3 regions of the Pseudomonas lutea genome follow, and region 2 is predicted to be linked to each of the others. Evidence: riboswitches for the same ligand, from Rfam matches in the RefSeq annotation. Region 2 holds a riboswitch; each other region holds the start of a gene.
The links. Region 2 has a riboswitch for cobalamin ahead of LT42_RS02890 (ABC transporter substrate-binding protein). Riboswitches for the same ligand answer to the same signal wherever they lie in the genome.

Region 1 (10,078 bases), 1.6 Mb from region 2:
AGAAGCGTTGTTTCACCTGTTCAATCGGCTGCGCGACAGCGGTAGACGTCTGCTGATCGCGGCGTCATGTTCGCCCCGGGAGCTGCCGGTCAAACTGGCCGACCTCAAATCCCGGCTGACCATGGCGCTGGTGTTCCAGATGCGCCTGTTGTCCGACGAAGAAAAGCTCCGCGCCTTGCAATTGCGCGCCTCGCGCCGGGGGCTGCACCTCACCGACGAAGTTGGCCATTTCATCCTGACCCGCGGCAAGCGCAGCATGAGCGCGTTGTTCGATCTGCTTGAACAACTGGATCAAGCGTCGTTGCAGGCCCAGCGCAAGCTGACCATTCCTTTTCTGAAAGAAACCCTCGGTTGGTGAGTGCATCCGTCGACCCGGCACTGGTCCGGCAAACCGCGGCGGCGTTGCGCCACGCGACGCGCATTCTCATCATCACCGGCGCCGGCCTCTCGGCGGATTCGGGTTTACCGACTTACCGCGGCGTAGGCGGCTTGTATAACGGCCAGACGGATGACGGACTGCCCATCGAGATGGCGTTGTCCGGCCCCATGCTGCGCCGCGATCCCGCCCTTTGCTGGAAGTACATCGCACAATTGGGCAGCGCTTGCCTGGGAGGACGTCCCAATGCGGCGCACTATGCCATCGCCGAATTGCAACGACGCAAGCCGGAGTGCTGGGTGTTGACGCAGAACGTGGACGGCTACCACCGTGCGGCGGGCAGTCCGTCCGAACGCTTGATCGAGATACATGGACAGCTCGCGCCGCTGTACTGTCAATCTTGTGGCGCCGAGGATCCGCTGTTGAGTGAGCATCTCGCTCGACCCCTCCCACCGCTGTGCGCCTGCTGTAATGGCGTTTTGCGGCCACCGGTGGTGTTATTTGGGGAGATGTTGCCGGAGTTGGCACTGAACGTGCTTCAGGAGGAGATGGCGAAAGGCTTTGACGCTGTTCTCAGCATCGGAACCACTGCCAGCTTCCCCTACATCCATGAGCCTATGTTGCGTGCTCGTGTCGCGGGAGGCTTTGCTGCCGAAATCAATCCCTCGCCGACCGATCATTCCGCGCACATGGATGCGTTTCTGAGGTGTAAAGCCTTAGAAGTGATGGACGACATCGTAAGTCACATTTGTTTCGATTGAATTTGCAAATGATGACGATAGAGGGCATAGTCTCGGCTTCTTTACACCTCAGCCACGGTCGTGCCCATGCTATACCGCTTCGCACCCCTCGTGCCTCTCGCACTCGTAACGCTGCTGTTCGGCTGCGCGGCCCAGATGCCAGCGTCGCAACAGCAGTCGCAGAGCCCGCAATTCCGGGACGCTGCCACCGCTCAATCCGCCAGCAAGCGTGCTGATTACGCATCCGCCCTGCTGGATGACGAAGTCGCCACCGAAGACGAACTCGCTCAATTCGCTGACAACAAGCCTTACCGTTTGCCGGTTCTGGCTGACAGCATCCTTGAACGTGGCAAATCCTTGATAGGCACGCGCTATCGCTTCGGCGGTACGTCGACCACTTCAGGCTTCGACTGCAGCGGCTTCATTGGTTATCTCTTCCGTGAAGAGGCCGGCATGAGCCTGCCACGTTCTTCGCGCGAAATGATCAACATCGATGCACCCCTGATCAAGCGCAATGACCTCAAGCCTGGCGATCTCTTGTTCTTCAGCACTGCCGGCCGCGGCCGCGTCAGCCACGCAGGCATCTATCTGGGCGATGACCAGTTCATCCATTCCAGCAGCCGTCGCAGTGGCGGCGTTCGTGTTGACAGCCTTGACGACGCCTACTGGTCCCGTACCTTCATCGAAGCCAAACGCGCACTGGCCATGGCACCTTCAACGGTCCCTGAAACCACTACCGCGATGACCTCGACTACAATCAAGCGCCAACACCGTTAATCCCGGGCGCGCAAAGGGGCTAAACCCTGCTTGCGCGCGATTCCGGCTACCGGCAAAGTAAGCTGCATCCCGCACAGGTTGTCGTGTTTATGTCGTTAACGGTTCGCCTGACTGTTGCTCTCCTGGCCATGCTGCTGGCCGCATGTTCCAGCACGCCACCGCCCGCGCCACGCAAGGTCGTCTACCGGCCTGTCGTCTCCGCTCCTCCGCAATTTCCCTCACCGCTCGCTGACGACGTGCTGCTGCGCGCCATCGGGCTGGTGGGCACCCCGTATCGCTGGGGTGGAAATACGCCAGATTCGGGCTTCGACTGCAGCGGCCTGATCGGCTATGTCTACCACGATGCTGCCGGTATCAACTTGCCGCGATCCACGCGGGAAATGATCACGCTGCGTGGGCCCGATATCGACCGTAGCCAGCTGCAGACCGGCGATCTGGTGTTCTTCGCCACGGGTGGAGGCTCGAACGTCAGCCACGCCGGCATCTATGTCGGCGAGGGGCGTTTCGTCCACGCCCCGGCCACCGGCGGTACGGTCAAGCTCGACAGCCTCGACAAGCCTTATTGGCAGAAAGCCTGGCTGAACGCCAAACGCGTCATCCAGCCATCAAACCTCGCTAAGCAATGATCTCTCCTGACGCAGCGTGTTCAAAGGCCGTTGGCCAGCGAACACTCCACCGGTGGCTCCTGCAGATTGCGTTTTGACAATGGCCAGGCTCGATCGGATCTGCGCCGCATCAGTGCGCCATGTGCGATCCCTCGATTGACGCTCCCCAGTCAACCCTCTAACCTTCGCCGCATGTTTCAGGTGCCCGGGACTCATGGGTCCGCAGGGTGAAACAGGGAAGCCGGTGCGACCGCATGTTGCGATCAATCCCGGCGCTGCCTCCGCAACGGTAAATGAGTCAAGGCCACGCACGATGCCACTGTGTTCATTGAGCATGGGAAGGCGCCTGGCCCGCCGCTTCGGCGGCAACTCATGAGTCCGGAGACCGGCCTGATCCATCGAACAGCATCACGGAGGGCGATGCTCTGCTGCAGGCCGGCCGTGTCCGGTGCCTGCTGTCAGTCTTTGCCTGTGCCCTCCGTTTGCCACACTTGCCCTCAAGCGGAGAGCTGAGATGAGCGAATCCCCCGAACGAGACGAACGCCACCTGGCGCGCATGCTGCGCAAAAAGGCGGTGATGGACGAGCGCATATCCAGCGCACCCAACGAATGTGGGTTGCTGCTGGTGCTGACCGGTAATGGCAAGGGCAAGAGCAGTTCTGCCTTCGGCATGCTCGCCCGCGCCATGGGGCATGGCATGCAATGCGGCGTCGTGCAGTTCATCAAAGGCCGCAACAGCACCGGCGAAGAGCTGTTCTTCCGCCGCTTCCCCGAGCAAGTGCGCTATCACGTCATGGGCGAAGGCTTTACCTGGGAAACCCAGGATCGGCAGCGTGACATTGCCGCAGCCGAATCTGCCTGGGCCGTGACCCGGGAAATGCTCAACGACGCTTCTCTGGGCCTGGTGGTTCTGGACGAGCTGAACATTGCCCTCAAGCACGGCTATCTTGACCTGGAGCAGGTGCTGAGCGACCTGCAGGCGCGTCCGCCGATGCAGCACGTCATCGTCACCGGTCGCGGTGCAAAACAAGAGCTGATTGATCTTTCCGACACTGTGTCCGAGATCGGCGTGGTCAAGCACGCTTTTCAAGCGGGCATCAAGGCGCAAAAAGGCATCGAGCTGTGAGTGATCGCCAACCCCGGCATTGCCCGGCCGTGTTGATCGCCGCGCCCGCATCAGGCCAAGGCAAAACCACCGTCACTGCGGCACTGGCCCGCTTGCACCGCAATCAGGGGCGAAAGGTGCGGGTGTTCAAATGCGGCCCCGACTTTCTCGATCCGATGATTCTTGAGCGCGCCAGCGGCCACCCGGTTTACCAGCTGGACATGTGGATGGTCGGCGAAGCCGAAAGCCGCCGCTTGTTGTGGGAAGCCGCCGCCGAAGCGGACCTGATTCTCATCGAAGGCGTCATGGGTCTGTTCGACGGCACGCCTTCGAGCGCGGACCTGGCCCGGCGCTTCGGCGTGCCCGTGCTGGGGGTCATCGATGGCACGGCCATGGCGCAAACCTTTGGCGCTCTGGCGCTGGGTCTGGCGCGTTATCAGCCGGACCTGCCGTTCGCGGGTGTGCTGGCCAACCGCGTCGGTACGGTGCGCCACGCGCAGTTGCTGGAAGGCAGTTTGACCGAGGGCCTGCGCTGGTACGGTGCGCTGTCCCGCGAGACCGGCATCGAACTGCCCAGCCGTCACCTCGGGCTGGTTCAGGCCAGCGAACTGAACGATCTGGACGCGCGCCTGGATGCCGCTGCCGCAGCGCTGGGCAGCACCTGCGATGCCACGCTGCCGCCGCCAGTGACCTTTACCGCGCCGGAGCATGTTCCTGCCGAACCTTTACTCGCCGGTGTACGCATTGCGATCGCCCACGATGAAGCCTTCGCCTTCTTCTACGGCGCGAGCCTGGACCTGTTGCGGGAAATGGGCGCCGAGTTGCTGTTCTTTTCGCCGATCCGCGACCGCGAGTTGCCCGACGCAGATGGCCTGTATCTGCCAGGCGGTTACCCGGAACTGCACCACACGGCCCTCGCTGAAAATCATGGGATGCGTGCCGCCATTCGCGCCCATCATGCGGCCGGCAAACCGCTCCTCGCGGAATGCGGGGGCATGTTGTACCTGCTCGACGCCTTGACCGATGTTGAGGGTCAGCGTGCTGAAGGGGTTGGCTTGCTCAAGGGCGAAGCGGTGATGCAAAAACGGCTGGCGGCGCTGGCGCTGCAATCGGTCGAGCTGCCGGAAGGCACGCTGCGCGGCCACACGTATCACCATTCCCTGACCAGCACCGAACTCACGCCTATCGCCCGTGGCCTCAGCCCCAACGGCGGGCGTGGCGCTGAGGCGGTGTACCGCGAGGGGCGCATGACTGCTTCCTACGTGCATTTCTACTTCCCCTCAAATCCTCAGGCGGTGGCGGCGCTGTTTTTGCCATGAACATGCCTGATCTCGGTCTTCTGTCGCTGCCTCCTTGTGGGAGCGAGCTTGCTCGCGAAGGCTGTCTGTCTGACGTATTTGCCTGTCTGACCCAGCGCTTTCGCGAGCAAGCTCACTCCCACAATGGCTGCATCGACGGTGATTCCTGTGTTTCAAACGCGGGGCAGGCAATCCATGACTGACCACACCTTCACCGATCCCGAACGCGCCGCCGTTTACCGCGCCATCGCCGAGCGTCGAGACATGCGTCACTTCGCAGGCGGCGTGGTTGCGCCCCAATTGTTGAATCGTCTGCTGGAAGCAGCTCACCACGCCCCGAGCGTCGGGCTGATGCAGCCGTGGCGCTTCATCCGCATCACCGATTCGGCGCTGCGTGCGCAGATACAAGCCCAGGTGGAAGAAGAGCGCATCCGCACTGCCGAAGCACTGGGCGAGCGTTCCGACGACTTCATGAAGCTCAAAGTCGAGGGCATCACCGACTGCGCCGAAGTGCTGGTGGCAGCGCTGATGGATGACCGTGAAAAGCATATCTTCGGCCGCCGGACCTTGCCGGAAATGGACATGGCCTCGTTGTCGTGCGCCATTCAAAACCTATGGCTGGCGGCGCGCGCCGAGGGCCTGGGGATGGGCTGGGTGTCGTTGTTCGAGCCACAGGCACTGGCCGAGTTGCTCAAGATGCCAACCGGTTCGAAACCCCTGGCCATTCTGTGTCTGGGCCCGGTCAAGGAATTTTACCCGGCACCGATGCTGGTGCTGGAGGGCTGGGCGCAGCCGCGCGCGGTGCAAGAGCTGGTCTACCAGAACACATGGGGAGTGACTGAATGAGTGTGGCGTTGTTGAGCGTCGCCGGGGTGGCGCTGGACGCGCTGCTAGGTGAGCCCAAACGGAACCACCCGTTGGTAGCGTTCGGTCGTTTTGCCGAGCGCATCGAACAACGCCTGAACGCGGCCGGCAGGGGCTGGCGCAGCCATGGCGTGACGGCGTGGTTCATCGCTGTGATCCCGCTGACACTGATTGCAACGCTGCTCAGTTGGCTGCCGTTCATTGGCTGGCTGGTGGAAGTGCTGGCGCTGTATTGCGCGCTGGGTTTGCGCAGTCTGGGTGAGCACGTCGAACCGGTGGCCCAGGCGCTGCGCAGCGACAATCTGGACGAAGCCCGTCGACGGGTGGGCTATCTGGTCAGCCGGCAGACTGCGGAGCTGGACAGCACCGAAGTGGCCCGTGCGGCGACCGAGTCGGTGCTGGAAAACGGCAGCGACGCCGTGTTCGCGGCGATCTTCTGGTTTGTTGTGCTCGGCGCACCGGGCGTCGTGCTTTACCGCCTGAGCAATACGCTCGACGCGATGTGGGGCTATCGTAACGAACGCTTTGAACGCTTCGGCTGGGCGGCGGCGAAAATCGACGACCTGCTCAACTATATTCCGGCCCGCCTGGTAGCGCTGACCTACGCGCTGCTGGGCAACACACGACTTGCGCTGCGTTGCTGGCGCACCCAGGCACCGAAGTGGGACAGCCCCAACGCCGGGCCGGTAATGGCTGCCGGGGCTGGCGCTTTGGGCGTCGAACTCGGTGGCCCGGCGATTTACCACGGCGAGCTGCATGATCGCGCGACCTTGGGCGACGGCGTGCCGGCGGACGCCGACTCGATTGATCGCGGTTGGCAACTGGTGCAGCGCGGCGTGTGGCTGTGGTTGCTGATCTTGTGTCTGGGGACAGAATTTTATGCTTGAACACGGCGGCCGATTGCGTGGAGCAGTCCTGAAGTACGGCATTGATGAAGCGGACTGGCTTGACCTGTCCAGCGGCATATCACCCTGGTCCTGGCCCGTTCCGGCCATCCCGGAAGCTGCGTGGGCGCGCCTGCCGGAAACCGAAGACGGCCTGGAAGCCGCTGCTCGCCGATACTACGGCGCCATGGACGTGTTGCCGGTGGCCGGTTCTCAAGCCGCCATTCAGACCCTGCCGCGCTTGCGTCAGACCGGCAAGGTCGGCGTGCTGTCTCCCTGTTATGCCGAGCATGCCGAAGCCTGGCGCAGCAACGGGTTTCTGGTGCGAGAAGTGCTTGAGCATGAGGTGGAGCGTTTCATTGACCTGATCGACGTGCTCGTCGTGGTCAACCCGAACAACCCTACCGGGCTAAGCCTGCCGCCCGAACGCCTGCTGGAATGGCACGCACGTCTGGCCCAGCGTGGCGGCTGGCTGGTGGTCGACGAAGCGTTCATGGACAACACGCCAGAACTGAGCCTGGCCGCCTACACCCAGCGCTCGGGGCTCATCGTGCTGCGTTCGTTCGGCAAGTTTTTTGGACTGGCCGGCGTGCGCCTGGGCTTTGTGCTGGCCGAATCGCGTTTTCTGAAAGTCATGGCACGGCAGATCGGTCCCTGGTCAGTCAGCGGCCCGACCCGCATCCTCGGACAGGCATGCCTGAATGACGTCGCAGGCCACCAGCGCCAGCGCTTGCGCACCGAGCAGGCGGGTCAGCGGCTGGTCGAGGTGCTGGATCGCCACGGCTTCGCCCCCATGGGCGGCTGCGCGCTTTTTCAATGGCTGATCACGCCGCTGGCCGAGGATGTGTACGAGTTCTGCGCACAACGCGGCGTCCTTCTACGCCTCTTTACCCACAACAGCAGCCTGCGTTTCGGACTGCCTCGCGACGAGGCTGACTGGCAGCGTCTGGAGCAGGTGCTGAGCGAATTCTCCCGGGATCGAGCATGAACGTCGGCAAGACCCTGATGGTGCAGGGCACCACCTCCGACGCGGGTAAAAGTACGCTGGTGACGGCCATCTGCCGCTGGCTGACCCGCCAGGGTGTACGCACCGTGCCGTTCAAGCCACAGAACATGGCGCTCAACAGCGCCGTGACAGCGGATGGCGGCGAGATCGGCCGAGCGCAGGCAGTGCAAGCGCAGGCGTGCGGGCTCGCGCCGCATACCGACATGAATCCGGTGCTGCTCAAGCCCAACAGTGACACCGGCGCACAGGTGATCATTCACGGGCGCGCTGTCACGACCATGAACGCTGTGGCGTATCACGATTACAAAGCGATCGCCATGCAGGCGGTGCTCGCCTCCCATCGGCGGCTCAGTGAAAACTGGCCCGTGGTCATGGTGGAAGGCGCCGGGTCGCCGGCAGAAATCAACCTGCGCGCAGGCGACATCGCCAATATGGGCTTCGCCGAAGCGGTGGATTGCCCGGTATTGCTGGTGGCCGATATCAATCGCGGCGGGGTCTTCGCGCATCTCGTCGGCACACTGGAGTTGCTGTCGCCCAGCGAACAGGCGCGCGTCAAAGGCTTCATCATCAATCGGTTTCGCGGCGACATCGCGTTGTTGCAGCCCGGCCTGGATTGGCTTGAACAGCGCACCGGCAAGCCCGTGGTCGGCGTGCTTCCCTACGTGATGGACTTGCACCTGGAAGCTGAAGACGGACTTGACCAGCGCCAGACCGATAAAGCCGAGCAGGTGATCAATGTCGTGGTCCCGGTGTTGCCGCGCATCAGCAATCACACCGACTTTGACCCGCTGCGGCTGCATCCGCAGGTCAATCTGCAGTTTGTCGGGCCGGGGCAAGCCATTCCGCCGGCCGATCTGATTATCCTGCCCGGCTCGAAAAGCGTGCGCAGTGATCTGGCCTACCTGCGCGCCAACGGCTGGGACACCGCCATTCAACGTCACCTGCGCTATGGCGGCAAAGTGCTGGGTATTTGCGGTGGCCTGCAAATGCTCGGTGAGGAGTTGCACGACCCGCTGGGGCTCGAGGGTGCTGCCGGGTCCAGTCCGGGTCTGGGACTGTTGGCCTTGAGCACGGTGCTCGAAGAAGAGAAACAACTGCGCAACGTGAGCGGTCGACTGACCCTAGAGGGCGCAGAGGTGACGGGGTACGAAATTCACGCGGGCGTGACAACGGGTCCTGCGCTGGAGCAGCCTCTGGTGGCGTTGGCGGAGGGACGCAGCGATGGCGCGCGCAGTCTCGATGGCCAAGTACTGGGCACCTACTTGCACGGGCTGTTCGAGAACCCGGCGTCGAGCAGCGCCTTGCTTCGCTGGGCCGGGCTGCAAAACGTGCAGCCGGTCGATTATCACGCGTTGCGCGAGCGCGACATCGAGCGCTTGGCCGATCTGGTGGAAGCCCACCTGGACGGCCAATTACTGCGTGAACTCTGCGGCCTGGAGCAACCCTGATGCTGCAATTGATTCTGGGCGGTGCACGCTCCGGCAAAAGCCGATTGGCCGAAAAACTGGCCAGCGACAGTGGGCTGGACGTGATCTATATCGCCACCAGCCAGCCGCTGGATGGCGAAATGAATCAGCGCGTCGCGTTGCATCGCCAGCGGCGCCCGGAGCAGTGGGGTCTGATCGAGGAGCCTGTTGAACTGGCGCGCGTTCTCCGGGACAACGCCGGCGCCGGACGCTGCCTGTTGGTGGATTGCCTGACGCTGTGGCTGACCAATCTGCTGATGCTGGACGATCCGCAACGCCTCACCGAGGCGCGCGATGCATTGCTCGACTGCCTCGCGCAACTGCCCGGCGAAATCATTTTTGTCAGCAACGAAACCGGGCTGGGCGTCGTGCCCCTCGGAGAGCTGACCCGTCGTTACATCGATGAGGCCGGCTGGCTGCATCAGGCGCTGGCCGAACGTTGCCATCGCGTGGTGTTCACCGTCGCCGGACTGCCGATGACACTGAAAGGACCTGCACTATGAACAACGTCTGGTGGCTCACACCTGCCCGAGAAGTCGATCAGGCCAGCCGCGAAGATGCGCTGGCCCGACAGCAGCAACTGACCAAGCCCAGCGGTTCGCTGGGGCGTCTGGAACAGGTCGCGGTGCAACTGGCCGGGCTGCAAGGCCGTCCGCGGCCGAAGGTTGACGAGGTCTGGATCGCGATTTTTGCGGGTGACCACGGTGTAGTGGCTGAAGGCGTTTCAGCGTACCCGCAGGCGGTGACCGGTCAAATGCTGCACAACTTCATCATGGGCGGCGCGGCCATCAGCGTGTTGGCCCGGCAACTCTCGGCGCAGCTAGATGTGGTCGACCTGGGTACGGTGGCGCCCCTCAACCTGCCGGGTGTTCGGCACCTCAACCTCGGCCCGGGCACGGCGAACTTTGCTCAGGGCCCGGCGATGAGCGAAGCCCAGCTTAAAGCCGCGCTGGACGG
Region 2 (10,078 bases):
ACGCTGAAGTGCACGCCATTTGCGTCCACTTGAGCCTGCTTGAGAGCCACCGGCAGCTGCAGTTGAATCTGCTCTGCGATTTGCTTGACTCGCTGCCCGACGATGCCCCGGTGGTCATCGCTGGCGACTTCAACGACTGGCAGCTGCAGGGCAACAAACGCCTGCAGCGTTGCGGCTATCTGCACGAGGCCTTTGAACGCGCTGACGGCCGTCTGGCGAAGACCTACCCCGCGCGCTTCCCGATGCTGCGCCTTGACCGCATCTACTTGCGCAACGCCACCAGCCACCAGCCGATGATCCTCGGCACGCGGCCGTGGACGCACCTGTCGGATCATCTGCCGCTGGCGGTTGAAGTACATATGTAAATCGAAGGGGCCGCGAACGCCGGCCCCTATCCCAACGACGTATCTACTCGTCGGGATCGATCAGCGGGACAGTGGCATCACGGTCGAACTGAGAGCCCGGGTCTTCGTTGCCAGGATCGTTATCGACGTCCATTTCCGCGTCGTCTTCCAACGGTTGATGAACGTGGCCGGGGTGTACCGCAGCGGAGGCGTGAGGGTGGTTTTGCATGGCGGTTTCCTTGAATGGTAGGAAAATCCCGGAGGTCGCTCAGGATGTCCGGGCGTCGCTTGCCAAGTGTGGCAGATGATTTGAAGCACTGTCGGTCACGAAAGTTGCACAGCAACCAGCCATGCTTTTTCCAGAACTCTCACTACGGCCAGCACTCAGTTAATAACGCCTGTCCGCACGACACTCCTAACCGTCTGCGACATCAATTTACTCTGCACAGGACACATTCCATGAGTCTGCATGACAAGATCATCGGCCGCCTGGGCTTCGGCTCCGCGCCGCTGGGCAACATGTTCCGCACCATCGACGAAGAAGAAGCCGCAGCCACCGTTCAGTCTGCCTGGGATCAGGGCATTCGCTACTTCGACACCGCGCCCATCTATGGCGCCGGCCTGTCCGAGCAGCGCCTGGGCAAGGCGTTGGCCGGCATCCCGCGTGACCAGTACACCCTGAGCACCAAAGTCGGCCGTCTGATCTCCGACGAAATCGACACCGAGACGCGCAGCGGGCCGTTTGCCGAGGGCTTGAAGAACAAGATCGTCACGGACTATTCAGCCGACGCCACGTTGCGCTCCATCGAAGCCAGCCTGAAGCGGCTCAACACCGATCGTCTGGACATCGTGTTCGTGCATGACGTCGCCCAGGATGCCCACGGCGATGCCTGGATCGAACATTTCAACATCGCCCGCACCGGTGCTTTCCGCGCCCTCACCCGCCTGCGCGAAGAAGGCGTGATCAAGGCCTGGGGGCTGGGCGTCAACCGCGTCGAACCGTGCGAGCTGACCCTGGATCTGGAAGAAGCGCAGCCCGATGGCTTCCTGCTGGCCGGGCGCTATTCGCTGCTGGATCACGAGCAGCCTTTGCAGCGGCTGCTCGACAAAGCCCGGCAACACAACGCCGAGTTCGTCGCGGGCGGGCCTTACAGTTCCGGCGTGCTGGTGGGTGGCAAGCATTTCGAGTATCAGGAAGCGTCGCAGGCGATGCTCGACAAGGTCGCGCACATTCAGGAGATCGCCCGCCAGTATCAGGTGGACATCAAGTCGGCCGCGCTGCAGTTTGTCCTCGCCAACCCGCTGGTGGCGGCGGTCATTCCGGGTGCAAGCCGGCCTTCGCGGATTATCGAAGACGTCACCGCACTGAACGCGCAAGTCCCCGACGGGTTCTGGCAGGCCATGCGCGATCAGGGCTTCATCGCCCTGCAGGCGCCCGTGCCGATGAAAGCCTGATATCGTGCTGCAAACGCCGGGCCAGACGCCCGGCAACGGTTTCCAGCGCGAGAGTTGTCCATGCGAATCCTCATCGTCAACGTCAACACCACCGAGTCCATGACCCAGGCCATCGCCGAGCAGGCCCGCAGTGTCGCGTCCCCCGGCACCGAGATCATCGGCCTGACTCCGCGCTTTGGCGCCGAGTCGGTGGAAGGCAATTTTGAAAGCTACCTGGCGGCCATTGCGGTGATGGACCGCGTGATGTCCTACGAGGGCCCTTACGACGCAGTGATTCAGGCCGGCTACGGTGAACACGGCCGCGAGGGGCTGCAGGAATTGCTGGAGGTGCCGGTGGTGGACATCACCGAGGCTGCCGCCAGCCTGGCGATGTTGCTGGGCCATAAATATTCGGTGGTGACTACGCTGGATCGCACGGTGCCCTTGATCGAGGACCGCCTGAAACTCGCCGGGGTGTACGAGCGTTGCGCGTCGGTGAGGGCCAGTGGCATGAGCGTGCTAGAGCTTGAAGCGTCGCCGCAACGGGCGATTGAAGCGATCGTTGCCCAGGCGCTCGAAGCGGTAAACGAGGACAAGGCCGAGGTGATTTGCCTGGGCTGCGGCGGCATGGCCGGACTGGATCAGCAGATACGCGGGAGCGCGGGTGTGCCGGTGGTGGATGGGGTGACGGCAGCGGTGGCGCTGGCCGAGTCGCTGGTGCGTCTGGGCCTGAAGACTTCGAAGGTACGGACGTATGCGCCGCCCAGAACCAAGAAGATGATCGGCTGGCCGTTTAAGCTGTAGCCACTCAAACTTGTTCCATCGACTTTTTCATCCCCTACGGCGTAATGGGTTGAACGCCCCACTCACTGTAGGAGCCGGCTTGCTGGCGAACCCGCGGTGTCAGGCGGGAAATCCACGTATGACACACCGCTTTCGCCAGCAAGCCGGCTCCTACAGACCGTATGCGCCTCATCAGCCCGCGTATTTTGATGCGCCCCGTCTCGCGTTCGGCGGGTGGCGGTTGGCGTTGTGCGTTCGGCGTTCGGCGTTCGGCGTTCGGCGTTCGGCTTACGGCTTACGGCGCTTGACGCTTGGCTCTTGGGGGGCGGTTATAAGGCGCAGCCTTAGGCGCAAGAAGCGTTGCCGTCGCGCATTGGTTCTCGTGGTCTGGCGTATCACCCGCCGCATTCGCCTCGGCGGGTTGAATCGTTTAGTATGCCCGACGCCGGTTTCCACTCGGAATTAATAGGGAATCCAAAGGCGCGAGCCCTCGTGCTGAAATGGAACTGCCCCCGCAACTGTAGGCGCTGAGCCCTGCTTGCTGTTCGCCACTGGGGTTTCCCCGGGAAGGCCGAAGCACGGCATTGATGCGCCAGTCAGGAGACCTGCCGGCCAGCTTATTCATTCACCGGCGGGGTGTCCGGGGAAGGACACCCGTTCGCCCGTTGCGCGAACCCTGCGCTTGCCGTTCCCATGGCCGGCCTGTCGGGATGACCTTTCCAGCGCCTGCTTCGCCAGCATTCAGGCTTTCCGGAGATCGCTGTCATGCCGCTGCGCCGCCTCGCTGCCCTGCTCGTCACCCTGACGCTGCCTACCGCTGCCCTCGCCGCCTCAACGGCTTACCCGCTGAGCGTGGACAATTGTGGCCAGACGCTGACCATCACCCATGCCCCGCAAAAAACCGTGACCATCGGCCAGGCCGCCACCGAGATGCTGTATGCGCTGGGGCTGGGCAAACAGGTCGTCGGCACGTCACTGTGGTTCAATCCGGTGCTGCCCGAATACCAGGCACTCAACGACAATATTGATCGTCTGGCCGACAACGCGCCAAGCTTCGAATCGGTGATTGGCAAGCGTCCGGATTTCGTCCCCGTGCAGTTCGAATGGATGGTCGGGCCACAAGGCGCAGTCGGCACCCGCGAGCAGTTTCAGGATCTGCACATCCCGACGTACATCCTGCCCTCCGACTGCGAGGGCAAAAACAACCGCGTCGGCGCCGACGGTACCCGTCTCGAGGCCTTCCGCGTCGACACGCTGTACAAGAGCCTGCGTCAACTCGCGCAGATCTACGATGTTCAAGATCGCGGCGAACAATTGATCACCCGCTACCAGCAGCGTCTGGCCCATGCCGTCACCCAGGCAAGCACCCATGATGGCCAGCCTGTGTCGGCGCTGTTCTGGTTTTCCAGCCCGGACCTCAACGTCGACCCCTATGTAGCCGGGCGCAAGGGCATCCCCAACTTCATGCTCGACACCCTGGGCATGCGCAACGTCATTGACTCCGACGAGGAGTGGCCCACCGTGGGCTGGGAAACCATCGCCAAGGCCAACCCCGACGTGCTGGTCATTGCTCGCATGGACCGTCGTCGATTCCCGGCCGATGACCATGAAAAGAAACTGGCGTTTCTCCGCTCCGATCCGGTCACGCGTAACATGGACGCGGTCAAGAACAACCGCATCGTGATCATGGACGCCAGCGCGATGGAGTCCAGCGTCAGGCTGTTCGACGGGATCGAGCAACTCGCCCAGGCCACCCTCGCCCGATGATGCGATCGAGTAAACGTCACGCGAACCTGGCCCGGCTGTGCGCCCATGGTGTCTGGGCCAGCGTGCTGCTGATCCTGGCGGTGCTCGCCGGGGTTGCGATCGGCGAGACCTCCATCAGCCTGTCGGTGATTGTTCAGGTGCTGGCGAACAAGCTCTGGGCGGCGGGCTATGCGCTGGACCCGATCGATGAAGGGATCGTCTGGAATTACCGTCTGACCCGGGCCATCGTTGCTGCTACCTGCGGTGCGGGGCTGGCGGTGTCGGGGGTGGTGCTGCAGTCGTTGCTGCGCAACCCGCTGGCGGACCCTTATCTGTTGGGGATATCCGCCGGAGCCTCAACTGGCGCAGTGCTGGTGGCTATCATCGGCGTAGGCGCCGGGACGGTCTCGCTCTCCACCGGTGCCTTCGCCGGTGCGCTCGCCGCCTTCGCCCTGGTCGCCCTGCTTGCCCGCTCCTCCAGGGGCCAGACGCCTGCGGCCCAGATCATTCTGGCGGGCATCGCGGGGTCTCAATTGTTCAACGCGTTGACGTCCTTTCTCATCACCAAATCGGCCAGTGCCGAGCAGGCGCGCGGGATCATGTTCTGGTTGCTGGGCAATCTCAGCGGCGTGCGCTGGTCGTCGGTCGCGTTGTCGGTGCCGGTGGTGGTGTTCGGTTTGCTGGTGTGCCTGATGCACCGACGATCACTGGACGCGTTTACGTTTGGCACCGATTCGGCGGCCTCGCTGGGCATTCCGGTGCGCCGGGTGCAGGCGGTGCTGATCGGCACCGCCGCGTTGATGACCGCTGTGATGGTGTCGATCGTCGGCTCCATCGGCTTCGTCGGCCTGGTGATTCCCCACGCAGTGCGATTGATGGCGGGCGTGCGCCATGCACGGCTCTTGCCCCTGAGCGCCCTCATCGGCGCGCTGTTCATGATTGCCGCCGATGTGCTGTCGCGCACGCTGATCAAGGGCCAGGTATTGCCCATCGGGGTCATCACGGCGCTGGTGGGCGCGCCGGTGTTTGCGTTGATTCTGGTGCGCGGGAGCCGCGGCCGATGAACGCCCGACACGAGGTACCCCATGCAATGGTCGAGGCGCGTGGCCTGAGCTACTCGGTCAAGGGCGAGCATTTGCTGTGTGGGGTTGATCTGTCGATCCGCGCGGGGGAAAACCTCGGCGTGGTCGGGCCCAATGGTTCAGGAAAATCGACGCTGCTGAAGTTGCTGGCCGGCATTCAGACGCCCACTCGCGGCGAGGTCTGGCTGGGCCGGCAGCGTTTGCCGACGCTGAGCCGGCGTGTCATCGCCCGACAGTTGGCGGTGGTGGAGCAACACGCGCAGACCAGCGATTCGATCAGCCTGCAGCAGGCGGTGGAGCTGGGGCGTACCCCCTGGCTGTCGGCGCTGAGACCGTGGAGCGAGGACGATACCCGCATCGTGGCCCAGGCGATTGCCGATGTGCATCTGCAGCATCTGGCCCAGCGGCCCTGGCATACGTTGTCGGGGGGTGAGCAGCAGCGAGCGCATATTGCGCGGGCGCTGGCGCAACGGCCGCAGGTGTTGTTGCTGGATGAGCCGACCAATCATCTGGACATTCAGCAGCAGTTGTCGATTTTGCGGCTGGTGCAGCAGTTGCCGGTGACGACGGTGATGGCTTTGCATGATTTGAATCAGGCGCTGGGGTGTGATCGTCTGGCGGTGATGGCAGGCGGCCGGCTGGTGGCGTTGGGTTCACCGTATGAGGTGTTGACGCCTGAGCGGCTGGAGGCGGTTTTCGGGGTGCAGGGGCACTGGTTGGTGGATCCGTTTGACGGGGCGCGGATGTTACGGTTGCGGGTGGGGTCGGGTTGAGGCTTTGAGATCAGGATCAAGATCAGGATCAGGACCAGGATCAAGATCTAAGGCGTCGGCCTAACGGCCTCGGGTTTCGCCTTCGGCGAGTTACTTGGAAAAGTCGAAAGTCGCACCATCCCCAAGTAACCAAAGGTGCCTGCTCCTGGTTTGGCCCCTCCTTCGTCGGGGTTCCTTCACTCCGGTCCCGCTCCGTGGGCCCGCCGCCATCCGCCATCCATGGCGGGGGGCGGCTCTCGCGGCTTCCATGCCGCTCGGCTCACGGAGCGAGACCTACGTTCAGCCTGCACCCAAGTCGCGTTTGGTGGTGTCTGGGCTTTTTGCGTTTGAAGATCAAAAGCAGATCGGAAGCAGATCAGAAGCAGGTCAGAAGCTTCCCGGCTGAAGCCAGTCCCACAGTCCGGTGCGGTCAACCCTACTCTCATGGCATGCACGCGCTGCTGTTAGTGGGACTGGCTTTAGCCGGGAAGAGGCCAGTTCAGGCGCTGACGGATCTGCGGCCTGAACGATGCTGTTTGATCGTACCCACGCTCAGCGTGGGCACGCATCCCGGGAAGCTCCGCGTCACCCCCGGTCCCACTGGCTGAACACAGTCCTGTAGGAGCCGGCTTGCTGGCGAAAGCGGTGGGTCTGCAACGAGGATGCCCGCTGACCCCATGCGTTATCTGCTCGCTGATGGTGCCCACGCTCCGCGTGGGTATGCATCCCGTGACGCTCCGCGTCACACCCCGTCCCACGACTGCACCGCTGGCCATTCCCCTGACCTCAATACCTCGGCTTGACCGCTTTCCACTCGGGTTTGTATTTCTGCATCTGCCGAACGTCGTCACGTTGGCGGATCCCGCAGCTCAAGAACTGGTCGTTGAGTTTGCCGAGCTGGTCATAGTCAAGTTCAAGGCCCAGCCCGGGCTCGCGGGTGAGGTGGACGCAGCCGTCGACGATGGGCAGTTTGCCGCCTTTGATCACTTCTTCGTCCGGTTCTTGCCACGGGTAGTGAGTGTCGCAGGCGAAGTCCAGGTTCGGAACAGCGGCGGCGACGTGGGTCATGGCCATGAGACTGATGCCCAGGTGTGAGTTGGAGTGCATCGACACCCCAAGACCGAAGGTTTCACACATCTTCGCCAGCGCCTGGGTGTCGCGCAGCCCGCCCCAGTAATGGTGGTCGGCGAGCACGATCTGCACGCTGTTCAAGGCGACGCTGCGGCGGAATTCGTCGAAGTCGGTCACGACCATATTGGTCGCCAACGGCAGGCCGGTGCGTTTGTGCAGCTCGGCCATGCCCTCCAGGCCCGGCGTCGGGTCTTCGTAGTACTGCAAGTCGTCACCGAGCAGTTCGGCCATGCGGATGGAGGTTTCCAGCGACCAGTTACCGTTCGGGTCGATGCGCAGGGGATATCCCGGAAAGGCTTTTTTCAACGCCTTGATGCACGACACCTCGTGCTCGGGTTCCAGCGCGCCTGCCTTGAGCTTGACGCTTTTGAAGCCGTAGGCCTCGATCATCCGCCGCGCCTGGGCGACGATTTGCTCTTCACTCAGGGCCTCACCCCAACTGTCCGGTGCATAGGGCGAGTCGGCGTGCTGGGCGTATTTGAAAAACAGGTAAGCGCTGAACGGCACACGATCACGAACAGCCCCGCCCAACAGGTCAACCAGGGGCAGGTTCATCGAGCGTGCCTGTACGTCGAGAAACGCCACCTCAAAGGCCGAGTAGGCGTTACTCACGGCTTTGCTGGCGTGGGAGCCGGGCGCCAGCTCGGCACCGGCAACGCTCGCGGGCTTGTTTGCCGCGACGGTGGCTTTGACCACCGCGCGCAGTTGGTTGAGGTTGAACGGGTCCATGCCGATGAGCTGGCTCTGCAACTGCTGCTGGATCGCAAGCGCCGGCGCATCGCCGTAGCTTTCGCCCAGGCCGATGTAGCCGTTGTCGGTTTCGACCTCAATGATCGAGCGCAACGCAAAGGGCTCATGGATGCCGCTGGCGTTGAGCAAGGGCGGATCACGAAAGGCGATCGGTGTGACAGCGACGCGTATGATTTTCAAAATGACTTCTCCCGGTCAATCAGGGTTTCAGGCTGGGGGTTGAGCTGAGCGAGGCGGCGGCATGACGCGGATCCGGCTCAGCCAACGGCGGGCGGCGTGGCTCACCTCGCGGCGTGGTGCGGGCAAAAAAGATCACCACTGCCGCCACCAGCGAGGTCGCTGCCAGGCCGTAGAGGCCGCCTTGAATGGAGCCGGTTTTCTGCTCCAGAAAACCGAACGCCGTCGGCGCAACAAAGCCGCCCAGGTTGCCGACCGAATTGATCAACGCAATCACCGCGGCGGCGATGCGCGCGTCCAGGTAGCCCTGGGGAATGGGCCAGAACAGTGCTGAAGCCGCCTTGAAACCGATGGCCGCAAAGCAGATCGCGACGAAGGCGAAGACTGGTCCGCCGAAGGTGGACATGAACATCCCGCAGGCGGCGATCACCAGGGTCAGGGAGACCCATGCCTGCTGATGCTTGAAGCGTGCAGCCAGTGCGGCGAAACCGTACATGGCAATGATCGAGATGATCCATGGGATCGAATTGAACAGCCCGACCTCGAAGTCGCTCAGGCTGCCCATCTTCTTGATCATGCTCGGCAGCCAGAAGGTCGCGCCGTAGATGGTCAGGGCCACGGAAAAGTAGATGAAGCAGAACAGCAGGATCTGCCGGTCGGCGAGGAGCTTGAAGATCGACGGCTTGATCACTTGTGCCGCTTCACGCGCGCGCTGCTCGGCGTCGATGGCGCTGATCAATGCGCCCTTCTCTTCTTCGCTCAGCCATTTGGCTTCGCGGGGGTGCGATTGCAGCCAGAACCAGACGAAGCCGCACAGGGCGATGGAGGCGAAGCCTTCGATGATGAACATCCACTGCCAGCCGTGCAGGTTCAGACCGCTGACGCCGAGCAAGGCACCGGAAACAGGGCCCGAGATCACCGACGCGATGGCCGAGCCGCTGAGGAAGATGGCCATGGCCTTGCCGCGTTCGCTCGAAGGTAACCACTGGGTGAAGTAATAGATGATGCCCGGGAAGAACCCCGCCTCCGCCGCGCCGAGGACGAAGCGCAACACATAAAAGCTGGTCTCGCCGCGCACGAACGCCATGGCCATCGCCGCCGCACCCCAGGTGAACATGATGCGCGTCAGCCAGGCTCGGGCGCCGAAGCGTTGCAGCAGCAGGTTGGAAGGCACTTCGAACAGCGCATAGCCAACAAAAAACAGACCGGCGCCCAGACCGTACGCCGCAGCGCCAATGCCGAGGTCGGTTTCCATGTGGCTGCGGACGAAGCCGATGTTCACCCGATCAATGTAGTTGACGATGAACATGACCACGAACAACGGCAAAACGTGACGTTTTACCTTCGCGGCGGCGCGGGCCAGTACGGCGGGATCAGCGGAGCTGTTGAGCTCACTGGAGGGAACTGTGTTCAAGGCGCGACTCCCGGTCTTTGTATTTTTTGTGGGATGAGCAAATTAAAGCCTGCCCGGATGATGGACCGCTGCCATTGTTGCCGTCTAATCTAGATTGACTGTCGATTGATACCGGGAATGGATCAATGTTTGAGCTAGCCCAGTTGCGCTGCTTCACCACCGTCGCCACCGAACTCAACTTTCGCAGGGCAGCGGAACGCCTGAATATGACCCAGCCACCGCTGAGCCGGCAGATCCAGCTCCTTGAGCATTCGCTTGGTGTCCAGTTGTTCACCCGCAATACCCGCAGCGTTGCGTTGACGGCAGCAGGTCGGGCGTTTTTCATCGAAGCGCAGACTCTGCTCGAACGCGCGCATCAGGCGGCCATTGCTGCCAGACGCTTTGCCGAAGGTGACATCGGCTCGGTGACCATCAGCTTTGTCGGCAGCGCGGTGTACGAATTTTTACCGCGGGTCATCGCCGAAG
Region 3 (10,078 bases), 600 kb from region 2:
TCCCTTGCCGACCTCGCCAAACAGCTCCGCTTGCAACAAATGTTCGGGCGTCGTTGCGCAGTTCACCGTCACGAACGGCTGCTCCCGACGCTGGGATTGCGCATGCAGGGTGCGCGCAATCAGCTTTTTCCCGGTGCCGCCTTCGCCACGAATCAGCACTGGCGATTCGGTCGGGGCCAGCTTGGTCAGCAGCCGGCGTAACTCGCGCATCGGCCGGCTTTCTCCCAACAGCTTCTGCCCTGCGCTTTCGCCATACTCCGTGCCTTTGGCCCGCAGACGTGCCATGCCATAGGCACGTCCGAGCGTCACCTGTACCCGGGCGACATCAAAGGGCAACGTATGGAAGTCAAAGAACCACTCGCACACAAAGTCACCGACCAGCTCGCGGCGCAGGTCTTCACTGGTCAGCGCTGCTATCCATTCAGTGTTGCTGCGGGAAATAAGGTTCTTTACTGCGTCGGGGTGTTCGAAGTGTTCGGGCAGCAGGCGGATAAGCCCCACATCACAGGGCCGCGACACCGCCTGCTCAAGCGTACAGGTCTCGACTTCCCAACCCGCAATGTGCAGGCCGGGGATCAATTGCAGGCATTCTTCGCACGGTTCGACAATCAGCAGGTGGCGTGTGGAGGCCAGATCGTGCATGTGAGTTTCCTAGGCGCCGAGTCGAGAGAGATCAATCGTGAAAACATTTGTGAAACAGTGCCTTGTGAAGGCCGATTGACACCATAGCAAGTTTATTGACGCGCCCTTGGACCGTTTCCCTCTAAGGCTAAGATCGAAACGTGCTTAGCAGCGCTTGACCACGATGACCCTCGTTTCTGCGGTTTCGCCGGTGATAGCGGCAAGTCGCCGGAGGTCCCGATGCAAAGCAAGACGGGCCTCCGGTGTAAATAATTGGAAATTTTCAATACCGGGTGTGACTCAGCCGTGGATAGCGGTCATCAGTACAAGTATCCACCGAGCGAAACGCCCACCCGCCGGTGCACCACAGAGACCGGGCACTTTGAGGACATTCCATGAACGCCCCTTTGCGCTTTAACGATGCTTTGCTGATTGCCGGCCACGCCTTCGAACCCTTCCGCTGTGTGGCCTGGGCCCCTCAAGACGGTAACGGCGAACTGAGTCTGACCGTTGTCGATCGCACCAGCACCCGTATTGGTCGCAAGCAAATTCCGAGCAGCGCGTACTGCGATCCCAAGCAGCTGGCACAGCTGCTCGAGCAAGCCCGCGCGGAAATCAGTGACGAAGGTTATCGTCTTGAGCCGTGGACCATGCCGGCCTGAGACGTTTCCAGGCCAAACGCCGTTCAGCAGTCGTCGAGGTGGCGGTAATCTGCGTCGAGCTGCCGGGCGATTTCCCGGGCGCGCCCCAGCCTGATGGGACCGCGCTCGATGTCGACCAGCAGCACGGGGCCTGAGAATGGAGCCAGGGGCGGGACATGCTTGACTCGCCCGTCAGTGACGATCAGCACCCGTTGCTGCTCTGCGGGGTAGCGTTTGTGACGCACGGCCGACCACTCGGCGGCCTGATTGATCGCCTCGGCCAACGGCGTACCTCCTCCAGCCCCCAGCGCATCCAGCCATGGCTGCAACGCCGCGCTGGCCTTGAGCCCCTGATGCTGCCAGCGCGCGTCGTTGCCGCTGGCGGTCAGCAAGGCCAGCCGGGCGCGCTGCCGATAGGCGTCATCGAACACACCTGCCAGCAAGCCTTTGGCCAGACTCAGCGCCTGATGCCGCCGGGTCGATGCCGATGCGTCCACAATCACCAGCCACAGTTGCTGCGGGCGCCGGCTGCGGGGTTGGTGAACCAGATCCGCACGCACGCGCGGTCGGCCACGCAATAACGTCGGCAGCCAGGCTATCGCTCCATGGCTGCCTGTGCGGGCAGCGCCGTTCCTGCCGCCGCCGAGTGCGCCCGGCTTAGGGCTGGCATTCACCCCCGACCACTGACGGGAGCGAATGCCTAGGGCTTTTTTGGCCAGTGCGGCACTTCTTTACGGGCGCCCGTCACCATACTGCGTGCGGGCAACTCGCCCCAGCTGCCCTCGCCGTCCTGCGGCGGCTTATGGTCCGTTTGACCCGCGTCGGCCGGGCTCTCGGCTGTGCGGGATGGCGGCTGATCGAGTGCTGGCCGGGGTAAGGATGGTTGCGTCGGCTGTTGCGATTGTTGGGGTTGTGGGGGTTGCTCAGCCGGTTGCGATGACTGCCGAGGCGGTTGCGGTGCGCGGCGTCGGTGACGCAGGGCGAAGTCGGCCACGGCATCGATGTCGGCCTCGGCGATAGCAGGACTTCCGCGCCAGGCTGCATGTGCGCGAGCGGCTCGCAACCACACCAGATCCGCGCGCAAGCCGTCGACTCCTGCTGCAAAACAGCGCTCGGTGATCAACCCCAGACTTGCGTCATCCAGGGCAATGGTCTCCAAGAGCCCCCGGGCGCTTTCACAACGGGCCTTGAGCGCTTGCTGCTGCGTTGCCCACTGCTGACAAAACGCTTCGGGTGCCGCGTCGAAATCCAGACGACGACGGATGATCTGCCCACGCTGCTCCGGCAGCGTCTGCCCGCTCAGTGCCACGTTCAGCCCAAAACGGTCGAGCAGTTGGGGCCGCAGTTCGCCCTCTTCCGGGTTCATGGTGCCGATCAGAACGAAGCGCGCCGGGTGGCGGTGAGACAGGCCATCACGCTCCACCAGATTGACGCCGCTGGCGGCCACGTCCAGCAGCAGGTCGACCAAATGGTCAGGCAGCAGATTGACCTCATCGACATACAGCACGCCGCCGTCCGCCTTGGCCAGTACGCCTGGCGAAAACGCCGCGCGGCCCTCACCCAGCGCGGCGTCCAGGTCCAGCGTACCGACCAGCCGTTCTTCAGTAGCGCCCAACGGCAACGTCACGAACTGACCACTTGCCAGCAAATCTGCCACGCCGCGGGCCAGCGTCGATTTGGCCATGCCGCGCGGCCCTTCGATCAACACACCGCCTATTTTCGGATCGATGGCGGTCAGGCATAGCGCAACCTTCAGGTCATCGGCACCGACGACAGCAGCCAGAGGAAAATGTGGAATGTCGGTCATGTCGGGCCCTGCTTGTGCATCAATGAGTGGGGTGGTGGCGTGCGCCGGCAAGCGCAAGTGTGCAGTTCGCGATGGCAGCTGACCGTTGATTCATGACTCTTCGATGTCCAGCAACAGATTCTCCAGCGCCTCGCGGTAGTCGCCCGGCGCCTGCCACAAACCTCGCTGTTGCGCTTCGAGCATGCGTTCGGTCATGTCGCGCAACGCATCGGGGTTGTGTTGCTGAATGAAGTCGCGGGTTGAGGCATCCAGCAGGTAAGCGTCGGCCAGCAGAGCGTACTGATGGTCATCGATCAGCTCGGTGGTGGCGTCGAAGGCAAACAGGAAATCCACCGTCGCGGCCATTTCGAACGCGCCCTTGTAGCCGTGACGCTTGACCCCCTCGATCCATTTCGGGTTGGCAGCGCGTGAACGCACGACCCGGTTCAGCTCCTCCTTGAGGGTGCGTATCCTGGGCAAATCAGGCTGGCTGTTGTCGCCGTGGTAACTGGCAACCTTGGCGCCGGCGAGGCTTTCCGCCGCTGCGAGCATGCCGCCTTGAAACTGGTAATAGTCGTTGGAGTCCAGCAAGTCGTGTTCGCGGTTGTCCTGGTTTTGCAGGACGGCCTGAACCTGGCTCAGGCGTTTGGCAAAACCGTCCCGCGCAGGCGTTCCTTCATCGCTCCCGCCATAGGCATAGCCGCCCCAGTTCAGGTAAACCTCGGCGAGGTCTTCACGGCTCTGCCACAGGCGCCCGTCAATAGCGTTCTGCACGCCTGCACCGTACGCGCCGGGCTTGGCGCCGAAGATCCGCCAGCCAGCCTGCTTCGCGGCTTGCTCGGCATCCACACCGTCGCGCTGCATCTGCGTTCTTTCCTGCCTGACGCGAGCCGCCAGCGGGTTCATGTCATCGGGCTCGTCCAGCGCCGCCACGGCCTGGACGGCCGCATCGAACAGCCGGATCAAATTGGCGAACGCATCCCGGAAGAATCCCGAAACCCGCAGCGTGACGTCAACCCGCGGGCGGTCCAGCAGGCTCAGCGGCAGGATTTCAAAATCATCCACGCGTTGACTGCCGGTCGCCCACACGGGCCGCACGCCCATCAGCGCCATGGCCTGGGCGATATCGTCACCTCCGGTGCGCATCGTCGCAGTGCCCCAAACCGATAGCCCGAGTTGACGTAAATAATCACCATGATCCTGTAAGTGCCTCTCCAGCAAGAGATTTGCGGATTGAAAGCCGATTCTCCAGGCCGTCATGGTGGGCAGATTGCGCACGTCCACCGAGAAGAAATTGCGCCCTGTAGGCAGGACGTCAAGCCGTCCGCGACTCGGCGCACCGCTCGGTCCGGCCGGCACGAAGCGGCCGCTCAACGCCGCGAGCAGGTTCGCCATCTCGGAAGGGCCGCAGGCGTTCAGCCGAGGAATCACAACCTCGCGCATACTCTCAACTACCTCTGCCAACGCATTGTTAGCAAAGGAATATTCGAAAACCGAATCCGCCAGCAAGTGCTCAATCATCTCACCTGCCAGCAGCTCGAGTCGCTCGCGGGTGTCACCTGCGGTGCGCCACGGGTCGAGGCTTACTTCATGTAACACCTGAGGTTTGGCACCTGCCCAGGGCGCGCCCAAGTCACAGTCCAGCGGGTCAAAATCCAGGTCCAGCGCCTGACTCAACACGCGCAGCAGACTGGCCTGACCGCCTCGGCCGTCGCCGCGGGGTACACGCACCATCGCCAGCAGGGTGTCGGTGCGCAAGCGACCCGTGGGCGATTCGCCGAACACGTGCAGGCCATCACGGATCTGCGATTCCTTGAGGTCGCACAGATAGGTGTCAAGACGCGGCAACCATACGGTCGGGTCCGCTGCATCAGTGTCGCCTTCGAGCGCCAGCTCGCGGTCGATGTGGGTTTCGCGGACCAGCGCAAGAATGTCCTTTTGCAGTTCCCGGGCGCGCCGCGGATCCAGCAGCTGCGCTTCGTAGTATTCGTCGGCCAGCAGTTCAAGGTTGCGTAAAGGGCCATAGGTTTCGGCGCGGGTCAAAGGTGGCATCAGGTGATCGATGATCACTGCCTGAGTGCGCCGCTTGGCCTGGGCGCCCTCACCCGGATCATTGACGATGAAGGGGTAGATGTTGGGCATCGGCCCCAATATCGCATCCGGCCAGCAATGCTCGGACAGACCGACGCCCTTGCCCGGCAGCCATTCGAGGTTGCCGTGCTTGCCAACGTGGATCACTGCGTGGGCGCCGTAGCGATTGCGCAACCAAAAATAGAACGCCAGATAGCCGTGGGGCGGCACCAGATCGGGGTCGTGGTAAACGGCGCTGTGGTCAACGCTGTAGCCTCGCGCCGGCTGGATCCCGACGAAGGTCATGCCCAGGCGCAGGCCGGCGATCATCATGCGTCCGTCTCTGCACATGGGGTCGGTGTGTGGCGCTCCCCAGCGTGCGGTGACTGCCTCGCGATTGGCAGCGGGCAGCGCCTGAAACGCGGCCAGGTATTCCTCCATCGACAGGCTTTGGTGGCACGGCCGCTGGTCGAGGCTGTCCGGGTCGTTGGTGACGCCACCGAGCAAGGCGTGAATCAGCGCAGTGCCGGTGTCGGGCAGGTCCTGGACCGGGTAGCCCTCGCGCTGCATCGCGCTCAGAATGTTCAGCGCCGCCGCCGGGGTGTCGAGCCCTACGCCGTTGCCGATGCGGCCGTCACGGGTCGGGTAATTGGCGAGGATCAGCGCCACGCGCTTGTCGGCGTTGGCGGTACGCGCCAGAAGCACCCAGCGTCGGGCCAGTTCGGCAACGAAGTCCATCCGCTCCGGTTGTGCGCGATGGCACACCACATCGGACTGGCTGCGCTCGCTGCGCCACGCCAGGTCTTTGAAGCTGATGGGGCGACTGATGATGCGGCCGTCCAGTTCCGGCAACGCGATGTGCATGGCCAGGTCGCGCGGGCCGAGACCTTGAGCGCTGGCCCGCCACGCCGGTTCGTTTTCCTGGGCGCAGATGGCCTGAATCACCGGAATGTCGCGGCGAAACGGACGCACATGGGGCGCGTCAGGGCTGGACTGGGCGAACCCGGTGGTATTAAGGATGACTTCGCACTCGACCTCATCCATCCAGCCCTGCACGGCGGCCAGGCAATCAGGCTCCTTGAGACTGGCAACGGCCATTGGCAAAGGGTTCATCCCTTGCGCCATCAAGCGTTCGCAAAACACGTCGATGAAGCCGGTGTTGGCCGCCTGCAGATGGGAGCGATAGAACAGCACGGCAGCGACCGGCTGGTCGGCACGCCAGTCGGCCTGCCAGCGGGCCAGATCGGCGTTGGGGTTCTGCGGATGATAGATCACGCTGCGCGGCAGGGTTTGCGGCTCGGCCCAGGCAGCAAGGCCACCCAGCCATCGCGTGGCAATGAAGTTGAGCAACTCCTGCGCATTGTGTTTGCCGCCCTGGCGCAGGTAGTGCCAGACCCGCTCGCAGTCTTCGGTAGATTCGGTACTCAGCCCGATCAGCTCAGGGTCCGGCTTGTCGCAACCCGGCACCAGAATCAGCTTGACCCCTTTGGCCGCCAGCTCCACGAGACGCTCGACGCCGTAACGCCAGTAACTCATGCCGCCGTGCAGGGAAAGCACGATGACCTTGGCGTGACGCAGCACTTCGTCGACGTACAGGTCCACCGAGGCGTGATTCTGCACCTGCATCGGATTGGCCAGACGCAGCGTCGGATAATCATCCGGCAACTGCTGCGCGGTTTCGGCGAGCAATGCCAGATGCGAATCACCGCTGCACAGGATTACCAGCTCGGCGGGCGTCTGCCCCAGATCGGCAATGCTGTCATCGGGAACGAAACCGCCGGGCTGTGTACGCAGCAGGTGCATGGTTAGCCCTGCGTTCCGAGCGCCGCGCGCAACTGCGCTTCAAGCACAGCGGCGTCGAGTTCCTGGCCGATCAGCACCAGCCTGGTTTCGCGGACTTCGTCGGTCTTCCAGGCGCGATCAAAGTGCTTGTCGAAGCGTGTGCCGACGCCTTGAACCAGCAAGCGCATCGGCTTGCCAGGGATGGCGGCAAAGCCCTTGACGCGCAAGATGCCGTGCTGCACAACCGCCTGAGTCAGCGCGTCGAGCAACAGCGATTCATCCGCCTGGGGCAAGTTGATCGAGATCGAGTCAAACGCATCATGGTCGTGATCGTCAGCGTCATCGCCTTCATGGTGATCGTGATGGGTCTTGCGGCCATCAATGTGCAGCTCGGACTCGGCACCCAGGCCCAGCAACACGCTGATCGGCAACTGGCCCTTGCTGGCCTCGACGACTTTCACCGCAGGCGGCAGCTCTTCGGTCACCTCGGCACGCACTGCAGCCAGTGCAGCGGCATCGAGCATGTCAGCCTTGTTGAGAACGACCAGGTCAGCACTCGCCAACTGATCCGCGAACAGCTCGTGCAGCGGCGATTCGTGGTCCAGGTTCGGGTCCAGCTTGCGCTGGGCATCAACCTGATCCGGGAACGCCGCGAACGTGCCGGCCAGCACCGCCGGGCTGTCGACCACGGTGATCACGGCGTCGACGGTGCAGGCGTTGCGGATTTCCGGCCATTGAAAGGCCTGGACCAGCGGCTTGGGCAGCGCCAGCCCCGAGGTTTCGATCAGGATGTGGTCGAGGTCGCCGCGACGGGCAACCAACTCCTGCATCACCGGGAAGAATTCTTCCTGAACGGTGCAGCACAGGCAGCCGTTGGCCAGTTCGTACACCCGGCCAAGGGCTTCTTCCTCGGTGCAACCGATGGTGCACTGCTTGAGGATGTCGCCGTCGATGCCCAGCTCGCCGAATTCGTTGACGATGACCGCGATACGCCGGCCCTCGGCATTGTCGAGCATGTGCCGCAGCAAGGTGGTTTTGCCCGAGCCGAGAAAGCCGGTGACGATGGTGACGGGGAGTTTGGCCAGTGTTTTCATCGGTTGCCCTCAGGCGTGCGGCAGGGCAACGAGGACGAAAACAGCGCAGGGCCGGCAGACGCAGGCGCGCAGTTCGATTCGCCACCGGATCACCCCGCCCGGTTGTAGTGAAATGCTCCGGCTGCTGACAGGCAGTCCGATTCGAGGCAGGTCTCCTGGCTCACGGCGGCCGTTCGCTGATGCTGTGATCGGCGACGGCTATTCATCGCGCCTTCCCGCTCGCGCAGTGGCTGTGCAATGACGCTGTCCGTTTACAGTTGCGGGGGCAGCTGCGGCATGTGACCGCATTCCCTTCTTAGCGCCGGCGCCCATCAAGCAGGCAGCCTGCGAACCTCAAGTGCGCAAGGCTACGCAGTGACCGCAGGCGGGTCAATCGCCGCTGTGCGTCAATTGCCGGTGCCGTGGACTGCACGACGACCGGACGTGCCGACGCCGCCGTTACCGGGCGGATCAAGCGACCGGTTGACGGGCTGATTGACGGGGTGCGGCCCCCATGGTCTCCTACACGCCTTGTTACGGGTGCCCTTCACAGGGTGAAACGGGAAACCGGTGCGCGCAGACCTTCGGGTGCGCAAGTCCGGTGCTGCCCCCGCAACGGTAAGCGAGCGAAGCGTCAAATCCACTGTGTCGGTGACGACATGGGAAGGTGGCGCTTGCAGGCACTGACGCAGTGAAGGTTGCTGCGTGCGCCCCTCGCGAGCCCGGAGACCGGCCCGACAACGACACATAACAAACCCGCGGTGGGCGGGCGCTGTTGCGTCACTGTCGGCAATTGCCTGCGGTTTCTTTGCGCCTTTCCGTCCGCTGAATGACTTCAGAGGGAAGCGCCATGTCCATCAGTACACCCCGCCCGACTGCAACAACCGCTCCTGCCCCGGCAACAACCGTCACGGCTACGCAAAGCCAGCGTCTCGTCGCCGCCGCGGGCGCGATGCTGCTCGGCGCGTTCCTGGTCTATTTCGCCGGCTTCTCTCATATCGATGCCGTGCATAACGCTGCTCACGACACCCGCCACAGCTCTGCTTTCCCTTGCCATTGAGGCCTGCCGCCATGTTCAAACGAATCGCGCAAACAGCCGGATTCACCGGGCTGCTGGCGGCCCTGCTGCTGACGCTGCTGCAAAGCTTCTGGGTTGCACCGCTGATTCTGCAGGCGGAAACCTGGGAAAAGCCTGCGGCGGTCCAGGCACATGAGCACGCTGACGGCACCTCGGCCGGCCATGTTCATGACGCCGAGGCATGGGAACCGGAAAACGGCTGGCAGCGCGTGCTTTCTACCGCCGGCGGCAATCTGGTGGTGGCAGTGGGTTTTGCATTGATGCTGGCGGCGCTGTATACCCTGCGCGCGCCAGCCAGTGCTCGTGAAGGCGTCCTGTGGGGCTTGGCGGGCTACGCGGTGTTTGTGGTAGCGCCCACCCTCGGACTGCCGCCAGAGCTGCCCGGCACTGTGGCCGCGGACCTCACGCAACGGCAGATCTGGTGGGTGAGCACTGCAGCGTCCACTGCGGTCGGCCTGGCACTGATGGTGTTCGCCCGGCATTGGCTGCTCAAAGCGCTGGGCGCATTGATTCTGGTGGTGCCGCACCTCGTAGGCGCTCCCCAGCCAGCGGTGCACTCGGCCCTCGCGCTGGAAGCCCTGCAAACGCAGTTCAAGCTCGCATCGCTGCTGACCAACGCTGCGTTCTGGGTCGCGCTGGGTTGGATCAGCGCCTGGCTGTTTCGTCGCAGTGAGCCAGGCGCGACCCACAGCGGCCTGAATCCCGCCTTGTGAGTCCGGCGGGCGACAGACAGCGGGGGGCTCGGCCGGTGCGGGTGGTGGGTCTGGGCTGTCAGCGCGGCTGTTCGGCATCGGCACTGCGGCAGTTGATGGAGGCGTGTTTGAGCGAACATGGGCTTGCGTTGCGCGATGTCACCGCCCTCGCCTCCATCGACACCAAAGCCGATGAGCCTGGCCTTCGCGAACTGGCTGACGCACTGCAGTTAACGGTCGCGTTTTTCAGCGCCAGCGACCTTGCTGCTTACGAGCCCTCGCTGACTCATCGCTCGGACATCGCCTTTGAACGCACCGGTTGCTACGGCGTGGCG

Region 1: linked by a shared signal. The riboswitch ahead of cobO (cob(I)yrinic acid a,c-diamide adenosyltransferase) and the one ahead of LT42_RS02890 (ABC transporter substrate-binding protein) in region 2 are both predicted to bind cobalamin.
Region 3: linked by a shared signal. The riboswitch ahead of cobW (cobalamin biosynthesis protein CobW) and the one ahead of LT42_RS02890 (ABC transporter substrate-binding protein) in region 2 are both predicted to bind cobalamin.

The regions. Positions count from the first base shown of each region.
Region 1 is NZ_JRMB01000001.1:2,294,605-2,304,682, reverse strand. Features, by position in the region: gene hda (DnaA regulatory inactivator Hda) at 1-358, shown strand, start outside; gene LT42_RS09900 (NAD-dependent deacylase) at 355-1,137, shown strand; gene LT42_RS09895 (C40 family peptidase) at 1,204-1,893, shown strand; gene LT42_RS09890 (C40 family peptidase) at 1,983-2,519, shown strand; cobalamin riboswitch at 2,681-2,906, shown strand; gene cobO (cob(I)yrinic acid a,c-diamide adenosyltransferase) at 3,013-3,624, shown strand; gene LT42_RS09880 (cobyrinic acid a,c-diamide synthase CobB) at 3,621-4,922, shown strand; gene bluB (5,6-dimethylbenzimidazole synthase) at 5,097-5,747, shown strand; gene cbiB (adenosylcobinamide-phosphate synthase CbiB) at 5,744-6,652, shown strand; gene cobD (threonine-phosphate decarboxylase CobD) at 6,645-7,637, shown strand; gene LT42_RS09860 (cobyric acid synthase) at 7,634-9,103, shown strand; gene cobU (bifunctional adenosylcobinamide kinase/adenosylcobinamide-phosphate guanylyltransferase) at 9,103-9,624, shown strand; gene cobT (nicotinate-nucleotide--dimethylbenzimidazole phosphoribosyltransferase) at 9,621-10,078, shown strand, end outside.
Region 2 is NZ_JRMB01000001.1:686,726-696,803, reverse strand. Features, by position in the region: gene LT42_RS02905 (endonuclease/exonuclease/phosphatase family protein) at 1-365, shown strand, start outside; gene LT42_RS25980 (hypothetical protein) at 409-573, opposite strand; gene LT42_RS02900 (aldo/keto reductase) at 804-1,799, shown strand; gene LT42_RS02895 (aspartate/glutamate racemase family protein) at 1,860-2,582, shown strand; cobalamin riboswitch at 2,991-3,188, shown strand; gene LT42_RS02890 (ABC transporter substrate-binding protein) at 3,327-4,328, shown strand; gene LT42_RS02885 (FecCD family ABC transporter permease) at 4,328-5,371, shown strand; gene LT42_RS02880 (ABC transporter ATP-binding protein) at 5,368-6,162, shown strand; gene LT42_RS02875 (glucarate dehydratase family protein) at 6,928-8,202, opposite strand; gene LT42_RS02870 (MFS transporter) at 8,222-9,508, opposite strand; gene LT42_RS02865 (LysR family transcriptional regulator) at 9,739-10,078, shown strand, end outside.
Region 3 is NZ_JRMB01000001.1:1,290,345-1,300,422, forward strand. Features, by position in the region: gene LT42_RS05325 (sigma-54-dependent transcriptional regulator) at 1-642, opposite strand, end outside; gene LT42_RS05330 (hypothetical protein) at 1,017-1,283, shown strand; gene LT42_RS05335 (vWA domain-containing protein) at 1,307-1,936, opposite strand; gene LT42_RS05340 (magnesium chelatase ATPase subunit I) at 1,963-3,069, opposite strand; gene cobN (cobaltochelatase subunit CobN) at 3,160-6,921, opposite strand; gene cobW (cobalamin biosynthesis protein CobW) at 6,924-7,994, opposite strand; cobalamin riboswitch at 8,123-8,345, opposite strand; cobalamin riboswitch at 8,495-8,725, shown strand; gene LT42_RS25155 (CbtB domain-containing protein) at 8,824-9,033, shown strand; gene LT42_RS05355 (CbtA family protein) at 9,045-9,764, shown strand; gene LT42_RS05360 (cobalamin biosynthesis protein) at 9,761-10,078, shown strand, end outside.